2 regions of the Streptosporangium sp. NPDC023825 genome follow, and region 2 is predicted to be linked to the other one. Evidence: riboswitches for the same ligand, from Rfam matches in the RefSeq annotation. Region 2 holds a riboswitch; the other holds the start of a gene.

Region 1 (4,407 bases), on a different contig from region 2:
GGCGCGGGAGGAGTCGCGGGAGGTGATGACCGAGGCGCCCTTCTTCAGGGTGGTGGCGTAGGCGCTGGCCAGCCGTACGCACAGCTCGGGGGTGATCTCGACGTTGACCAGCCCCGAGACTCCCCGGGGGCCGAACAGGTTGCGCTGGGCGCGCGGCTCCCAGATGACGCTGTTGTTGATCACCGCCCCGGCCTCGATGGTCTTGAACGGGTAGATCTTGACGCCGGAGGAGATGTACGCCTCGGCCTCGATGATGCACTCGTCGCCGACGACGGCGCCCTCCTCGACCCTGGCGCCGGTCATCAGGTCGGTGTTCTTGCCGATCACGCAGCCGCGCAGGTGGGCGCTGGGCCCGACGTAGACGTTGTCGTGGACGACCGCGCGGTGCAGGAAGGCCCCCTCCCTGACCACCGCGTTGCTGCCCAGCACGGTGTACTCGCGCAGCTCGGCGCCCGCCTCGATCTTGGCGTAGTCGCCGACGTAGAGGGGGCCCTTCAGGACGGCGTCGGCGTCGACCGAGGCCCCCTCGGCGACCCAGACGCCCGGCGAGACCTCGAAGGCGTCGATGTCGACCTTGACCCGGCCGGACAGGACGTCGGCCTGGGCCTTGAGGTAGCTCTCGTGGGTGCCGACGTCCTCCCAGTAGCCGTCGGCCACGTAGCCGTACAGCGGGGCGCCGCGCTCCAGCAGCCTGGGGAACACGTCGCCCGACCAGTCGACGGACTCCCCGGCCGCGATCTCGTCGAGGACCTCGGGCTCCATCACGTAGATGCCGGTGTTGGCGGTGTCGGAGAAGACCTGGCCCCAGGTCGGTTTCTCCAGGAAGCGCTCCACCCTGCCCTGGTCGTCGACGATGACGATGCCGAACTCCAGCGGGTTGGGGACGCGCTTGAGCCCGATCGTGACCATCGCGCCGTTCTCGCGGTGGAAACGGATCATGTCGGTCAGGTCGATGTCGGTCAGCGCGTCGCCGGAGATGACCAGGAAGCGGTCGTCGCGGAGCCGGTCGGCGGCGTTCTTCACGCTGCCCGCGGTGCCGAGCGGCGTGTCCTCGGTGGCGTAGTACAGGCTCATGCCGAGCTCGTCGCCGTCGCCGAAGTAGTTGCGGACCAGGGCGGCCAGGAACTGCACGGTGACCACCGTCTCGGTGAAGCCGTGCCGTTTCAGCAGGCGAAGCACATGCTCCATGATCGGCCGGTTGATCACGGGTAGGAGAGGTTTGGGCTGGTTCGCGGTCATCGGCCGGAGCCGTGTCCCCTCCCCGCCCGCCATGACGACGGCCTTCACAGATCACCTCTTAAGGCGTTTGGCCTCGCTTGTCAGCTGACGCACCTGTACCCAATACAGCACCCCGGACCACCAGTACAGGCCGGTGCCCCAGATGGCCAGGGACCAGCCGACGATCCCCGCCACCTCGGCGTACCAGGAGGGATGGTGGGCCAGGAAGAGCAGTGGGAAGGCGTAGAGCAGGTTGGCCGTGGCGGCCTTGCCGAGGAAGTGCACGGGCAGCGCGGGACCGTACCCGAGGCGGCGCAGGATGAGCGGGATGCCCAGCAGCATCACGTCGCGCAGTGGGATGGCCAGCGCCAGCCACCAGGGGATGATCTCGCGCATGGCGAGGCCGAACAGGGTGGCCAGGATGTAGAGCCGGTCGGCCAGCGGGTCGAGCAGGCGGCCGAGCCTGCTGGTCTGGTTCCAGGCACGGGCGATCTTGCCGTCGAGCCAGTCGGAGAACCCCGCCAGCATCAGCAGGGCGACGGCCCAGCCGTCGGCCTTCGGGCCCAGCACCAGCCACAGGAAAACCGGCACCCCCAGAAGCCTGGCCAGGCTCAACGCGTTGGGGACCGTCCAGATTCGGTCCTCGGCCCCCGATGCTTCCGGATTCACCGGCTGATCTCCCTCCCCGTACCTGATGGTGACACTACTGCGTCCGATGCGGCCGGGTGGATGGTGGGCGCGGGGGATACGCGTTATCGTTCCGTTCGACCAACGCGGGAGCCCGGAGAACCGGGCTGAGAGGACGGCCGAGACAGCCGCCGACCGCCAGAACCTGCTCCGGGTAATGCCGGCGAAGGGAGTTTGCGCGATGACCGACGCGCGTATTTCCAGCTCCAAGATCTACCAGGGCGACCTGCGCGTCCCCATGCGCGAGGTGCGCCTGACCGACGGGACCGCGGTCACGCTGTACGACACCTCGGGCCCCTACACCGACCCGTCCGTGACCACCGACGTCACCCGCGGCCTGCCGCGCCCGCGCGAGGAGTGGATCCTGGAGCGGGGCGACACGGTCCGGTACGGCGGCCGATCCGGCGCCCCCGGCGACGACGGCTACCGCGACCGCGACGCCTGGGCCCGCGACCTGCGCTCCCTCGACGCGGTCTTCACCGGCGGCGGCGACCGGCCGCTGCGCGCGGCGGGGGCGCCGGTCACCCAGCTCGCCTACGCCCGGCGCGGCCTGGTCACCCGGGAGATGGAGTTCGTCGCGGTCCGCGAGGGCGTGACGCCGGAGTTCGTCCGCGCCGAGGTGGCCGCCGGGCGGGCGATCATCCCGGCCAACGTCAACCATCCCGAGAGCGAACCGATGATCATCGGCCGCAACTTCCTCGTGAAGATCAACGCCAACATCGGAAACTCGGCCGTCGCCTCCACCGTCGAGGAGGAGGTGGACAAGATGACGTGGGCGATCCGGTGGGGCGCCGACACGGTGATGGACCTGTCCACCGGGCGCAACATCCACACCACCCGCGAGTGGATCATCCGCAACTCCCCCGTGCCGATCGGGACCGTCCCGCTCTACCAGGCGCTGGAGAAGGCGGGCGGCGACGCGGCCCGCCTGTCGTGGGAGATCTACCGCGACACCCTGATCGAGCAGTGCGAGCAGGGCGTGGACTACTTCACCGTCCACGCGGGGGTGCGCCTGGCCCATGTGCCGCTGACCGCGCGGCGCAGGACCGGGATCGTCTCCCGGGGCGGCTCGATCATGGCGGCCTGGTGCCTGGCGCACCACCGCGAGAGCTTCCTCTACGAGCACTTCGCCGACATCTGCGAGATCCTGGCCCGCTACGACGTGGCGTTCTCGCTGGGCGACGGCCTGCGCCCCGGATCGATCTCCGACGCCAACGACGAGGCGCAGTTCGCCGAGCTCAGGACGCTGGGCGAGCTCACGAAAATCGCTCACGCGCACGACGTCCAGGTGATGGTCGAGGGCCCCGGCCACGTCCCCATGCACAAGATCAAGGAGAACGTCGACCTGCAGCGCAAGCTCTGCGACGACGCCCCGTTCTACACCCTCGGCCCGCTGACGACCGACGTCGCGCCCGGCTACGACCACATCACCTCGGCCATCGGCGCGGCGATGATCGGCTGGTACGGCACGGCGATGCTCTGCTACGTCACGCCCAAGGAGCACCTGGGCCTGCCGGACAGGGACGACGTGAAGACCGGCGTGATCACCTACAAGATCGCGGCGCACGCGGCCGACCTCGCCAAGGGCCACCCGGGCGCGCAGGCGTGGGACGACGCGCTGTCCGACGCCCGGTTCGAGTTCCGCTGGGAGGACCAGTTCGCCCTCTCCCTGGACCCCGGGACCGCCCGGTCCTTCCACGACGAGACGCTGCCCGCCGCCCCGGCCAAGACCGCGCACTTCTGCTCGATGTGCGGTCCGAAGTTCTGCTCGATGAGGATCAGTCACGACGTGCGCAGGTTCGCCGAGGAGCGCGGCCTGACCGGCGCCGAGGCCCTGGAGGCCGGGATGCGGGAGAAGTCGGAGGAGTTCTCCCGCGAGGGCGGCCGGGTCTACCTGCCCGTGGAGGGTCTCTGAGCCGCCAAGATCGACCAGGCGGCGTACTGCAGGCGCTTCCGTACCCTCTACCCTTCAAACCATGACCAATGACACCACGCTCTTCCTGGGGCAGTGGATCCGCTCGCCGGGCACCGTCGGAGCGGTGGCGCCGAGCTCGCGGCGGCTCGCCGAGGCGGTGGCCTCGCCGGTCCCGCACCGGGGCGACCCGGTGATCGTCGAGCTCGGCCCCGGCACGGGCGCGTTCACGGCGGAGATCCAGCGCCGGCTGGGCGGCCGGGGGCACCACATCGCCGTCGAGATCAACCCGAGGCTGGCCGAGTTCCTCGCCGCCAGGAACCCGGGCGTGGACGTCGTGGTCGACGACGCGGTACGGCTGCCCCAGCTGCTCCAGGAGCGCGGCCTGCCCCAGGCCGACGCGATCGTGAGCGGGCTCCCCTGGGCCGCCTTCTCCGAGGAGACCCAGGCCCGCCTGCTGGGCGCGGTCACCGGGATCATGGGTCCGCACACGGCCTTCACCACCTTCGCCTACAGCTTCGCCAAGCGCCTTCCTCCGGCGCGGCGCTTCAGGAGGCGCCTGATCGACACCTTCGAGGAGGTCGTCACGG
Region 2 (4,407 bases):
GAGCGAGGCGGTCCTCGGCGGGTACGCCGGGGGCTCGGCCGCCAAGGAACGCCTGCTGCGCATCGAGTCCGCCGCCGTGCTCCGCGGGCCCGGCGACGCGTAGACCGCGGTCCTTTCACCCCGGGACCCCACGACCGCCCTGGGATCGCCCCACGACCCCCTGGGACCGCCGCGCCTCTGCGCGGACCGGAAACGCCGGAAGCCGTACGGCGCGCGGTCAGGAGCGGCGACGGAGCGCGCCGAGCCCCAGGGTGACGAGACCCGCGACGAGGAACGCGGCGACGGACGCGCTCATCCACGGCTGCGGGACGAAGCCGATCGCGTCGCGGGCGCCCTTCCAGAACGAGGACCACCACGCGACCTCCGGGGCGACCGGCAGCGCGGCGAGCATCCACCAGGCCACGAAGCCCAGCACCCACGGGAGCACCATGAGCGGGCGCGAGGGCGCGGTCTCCGAGGTGTCCCAGCGCCTGTCGCCGCCGAGCAGGAAGTAGTCCACCGCGAGCACCGCGAACATCGGCACGAAGACCGCCCCGATGAGGCCGAGGAAGACGGTGTAGGTCTGGTCGGTGGCGAAGATCGCGAGCAGGGTGACCAGCGCGCCGATGGCCACGGAGATGACCCGGCGGTCCAGCCTGGGCAGCAGGTTCTGCAGCGACATCGCGGTGGAGTAGACGTTCACGAACGACTGGTCGGTCTCGCGCAGCACCAGGATGCCGAAGAAGATCGGGCCGAGGGCCGCGGCCACGAAGGGGTCCCAGACCTGGCCGGGGTCGTTGCCGACCAGCGCGAGCGCCGCGATGCCGAGGACCAGGCAGGCCACCTGGGCGATCGTGTAGCCGCCGACGACCCCGGCGAACGCGGCCCTGCCGGAGCGGGAGAAGCGGGCGAAGTCCGCCGCGACCGGCACCCACGAGACCGACAGCGCGATCACGTAGTCGACCGAGGGGGCGAACGCCTCCCAGGATCCGCCGCCGATCGCCGGTCCCCGCTGGAACAGGGCGACCATGAACCAGATCATCGAGATCACCACGGCGGCGGTGACGTACCTGCGGAGCAGGCGGACCGCTCCCAGCGGCCGGATGGTCAGCGCGGTGGTGATCACCCCCGCGAGGACCACCCAGAGCGCGTAGGGCACCTCGATCCCGAAGGATCCCGCGATGGCCTGGGCTCCCTGGGAGATGACCCACAGCTCGAAGACGCCCCAGCCCAGCATCTGGACGATGTTCAGCACGGTCGGCAGGTAGGAGAGCCTGGCCCCGAACAGCCCGCGCAGCAGGACCATCGCCGGAGCACCGGTCCGCTGCCCGGGAATCGCGGCCAGGCCCACCATCGCGGTGCCGACGACGCTGCCCACGACGGCGGCCAGGATCGCGGCCACGAAGCTCAGCGGCCGGTCGCCGAGCGGATTGATCAGCGTGATCGCGCCGGAGAAGCCGAGCAGGCTGACACCCAGATTGGCCCAGAGCGCTCCTTGGTCGAGCACGCCGAGGGCCTTGGGGGGAGCCTCGCCGAGGGTGAGGGGCGCCTCGGCCGCCCCGGAGTTTCCGGAATCGCCGGAACCCTTGGAATCGACGGCGGCAGACGTCATCACGCACTCCCTACGCCGGCATTACCCGGACAGGTTCATGCGGTCGGCGACAGCCGTAGTCGCCCTCTCAGCCTGGTTGCCCCAAGCTCCCGCGTTGGTTGACACGCGAAGCCGGGATCGCCCCAGCTCGCGCCCTCATGATGCACCATCCGTCCGTATTCGGCCAGTGCCGGACCGGCTCGGCCGTCTCACGAAAGAGTCCCTGGACGTTCGCAGAAGCGCAGCCGCGTACGTAGCGGTAGCCGTACTTCATGGCTGTACGACAACTCCATTGCTGTACGACAACCGCCTGGCCTCCAGGTCTGGAGGCACTCCCGGACCTGGAGGTCCGCCGTGCGGAGCACTCCAGAACCCGAGCCAGGAGAGAGCGGGATCCCGCGGTTGAGGAGACGGAATCCCGCGACGAATATCACCGAAATTCTCAGGGGCGAAGGACCGAGGACGGCGCGCACATCTCATGGCCACTGCCGTACTTCGTAGCCGCACGAGGAGAGAAACGGTCCTCTACCGATGCGTGAATGGCCTCTGACCCGCGCTGCAGCGGCGGCACACGTAAGCGCAGCACCGTCCGGACAGGTTCATGCGGCCGGCGGCGCGTCGGATGTCGATGAGACCCTCTGCGTGGTTCCGCCCCCCAGCCCGGTTACGCCCGAGCTTCCGCGGCGGAAATTCGCCCTGATCATTCCGTTCACTCCTTTCTCGACAAGGGTCTCTCCTGGCGAGAGCCTCGGCGGGGGCTCTCCTTCGCGTCTCGGCGAGGGCCCTCCTCGCGCGGCCCTGGAGGCTCGGGCGCGGGAGGCTCGGGCGACGGGTTCGGACGGCTCAGGCGACGAAGGGGTCCTGGCCGCTCTCGGCGATCATCGGACGCCCCGCGACGTCCCAGGACCGCATGCCGCCGCCGACGTTGATCGCGTCCCAGCCGACGTGGTTGAGCCAGGCGGTGGCGTTCGCGGAACGGCCGCCGACCCGGCAGATCACGTAGACGGGCGCGCCCTTGGGCACCTCGTCGACCCGGGACTGCAGCTCACCCAGGGGAATGTGGACGGCGCCGGGCGCGTGCCCGGCACGCCACTCGTCGTTCTCGCGCACGTCGAGCAGGAACGCGTCATCCGGCACGGCCTGCGCCTCGACCTCAGGAACACTCATACGCCCATTGTTCCAACTCCTCCACCGGATGGGGCGCAAAGCCCCGTGGATGCCCTCATCCGGACCTTCGATTTCCCCTGATAGCAGGCCAATTTGGTACGTCCAGCCGTACCGGATCACCCGGCCCGCGGCGGCATCCGGGCAGCGGGGCGGACAAGGTCAGGGAACGTCCCAGAAGGCGAGTTCGTGAGCCATTCCCTCGGCGAACAGCTTCCCGGCCCTGCCCGGGTCCGGCACCGCCTCGTCGATCATCACCGCGATGCGCCCGGTCAGCTCGGCGAAGGCCGGGTGGGCGTAGGTGTCGACCCAGGCGCGGTAGCGGGGCTCGGCGGGCGGATTCTCCGCCAGGGCGCGGCCGAGCGTGGAGTAGCCCCACATGCAGGGGTAGAGCGCGGCCAGGCCGTCGGCGTAGACGGCCGCGGAGTCGAGCAGGAAGGAGGTGTACGCCGCGCAGGCCGGGCCCTTCCTCGCGCCGCCGAGGTCGGCGCCGAACTCGGCCGACAGCGACCGGTGCAGGCTCAGCTCCTCGTGGAAGGTGGCGTGCGCCAGGTCCACCAGGTCGCCCAGATGCCCGTCCGGGGCCTGCCAGGCGAGCCGCGAGAAGACGCGGACGTAGTCGAGCAGGAACAGGTAGTCCTGCTCCAGCCACGACCGGAACACCGGCTCGGGGAGATCTCCCCGAGCGATGCCCGCCACCGTCGGATGGGCGAGCTGCGCCTCGACGAGCGGGCGGCCGATGACGTGGAGTTCCTCAGAGACGCTCATGGGTCGGAGATTGTGTCAGGTCAGGGCGGCGGCGCCGAAGGAGACGCCGAAGCGCTTGCACCAGATGGTGACGGACCTCAGGCTGTCGAGGTCGGCCCCGGCGGGAATGGCGTAGTTGGCGTTGCCCCTGTTGCCCTTCAGGTCGCCGAGTTCGAGGTGCTTGCCGTCGTCCAGGTTGAACCATCCCGCGTTGCCCTTCTTGACGGGCTGGTCACTGAGCCAGACCCGCAGGTCCGGGCCGTCGGAGGTGTCCAGGTTCTCGATCCGCAGGACCCGGCTCCCGTCGGACAGTTCCAGCACCCTCGCCCTGCCCTCGGTCTCGTGCTCGTGGGAGATGAACGTGCCCGTGGCCAGGACCTTCGGCTCCTGATCCTGAGCGGTCTCGGTGGCCCTGGTCTCGGTGGCCCTGGCGGGCTCGCCCGTCTCGTCCTGCCGGGTGGCCTGCGGCCCGGGGGACGCGGCCGCGGCGGGCAGCGCCTCGTTCACCTCGACGGTGGTGAACAGGCGCCACGGCTGGAACAGGTACAGCGCGACACCGAGCGCGACGGCGCCCAGCGCCAGGACACCCCACGTGACGGGGTGCCGGAGCAGCCTCTTGACCCTCATCTGGACTCCCATCGCATACCTCCGGTGTGGAGACCCCCGGCCTCCGGTTACGGCGAGGAAGTCGAGACGTCCCTCCGGACTCGGTGCCGAGGCTATCCGCGATACCGTCCTAGATCGATTACGGAGTGCTTACGGCCGCGAGGCGCCCGCGACGTAGGGTCGGACGATGACGACGATCGCGGAGGAAGTGCTCCTGCTCGCGTACGACGAGGAGCGGGGCAGACAACTCATCGGCTCCTCGGAGCTGGACGCCGCGCTCGGCGGCGCGTTGCTGGCGGAACTGGCCGTCGGCGGCCGGA

The links. Region 2 has a riboswitch for thiamine pyrophosphate ahead of AB0G15_RS21800 (cytosine permease). Riboswitches for the same ligand answer to the same signal wherever they lie in the genome.
Region 1: another riboswitch for thiamine pyrophosphate. It lies ahead of thiC (phosphomethylpyrimidine synthase ThiC); the one in region 2 lies ahead of AB0G15_RS21800 (cytosine permease).

The regions. Positions count from the first base shown of each region.
Region 1 is NZ_JBFAAE010000070.1:27,989-32,395, reverse strand. It holds gene AB0G15_RS37420 (mannose-1-phosphate guanyltransferase) at 1-1,287, opposite strand, end outside; gene AB0G15_RS37415 (CDP-alcohol phosphatidyltransferase family protein) at 1,291-1,887, opposite strand; TPP riboswitch at 1,982-2,094, shown strand; gene thiC (phosphomethylpyrimidine synthase ThiC) at 2,087-3,820, shown strand; gene AB0G15_RS37405 (methyltransferase domain-containing protein) at 3,882-4,407, shown strand, end outside.
Region 2 is NZ_JBFAAE010000024.1:62,832-67,238, forward strand. It holds gene AB0G15_RS21795 (methylated-DNA--[protein]-cysteine S-methyltransferase) at 1-103, shown strand, start outside; gene AB0G15_RS21800 (cytosine permease) at 218-1,591, opposite strand; TPP riboswitch at 1,582-1,694, opposite strand; gene AB0G15_RS21805 (rhodanese-like domain-containing protein) at 2,414-2,737, opposite strand; gene AB0G15_RS21810 (TenA family protein) at 2,897-3,502, opposite strand; gene AB0G15_RS21815 (DM13 domain-containing protein) at 3,518-4,108, opposite strand; gene AB0G15_RS21820 (GPP34 family phosphoprotein) at 4,275-4,407, shown strand, end outside.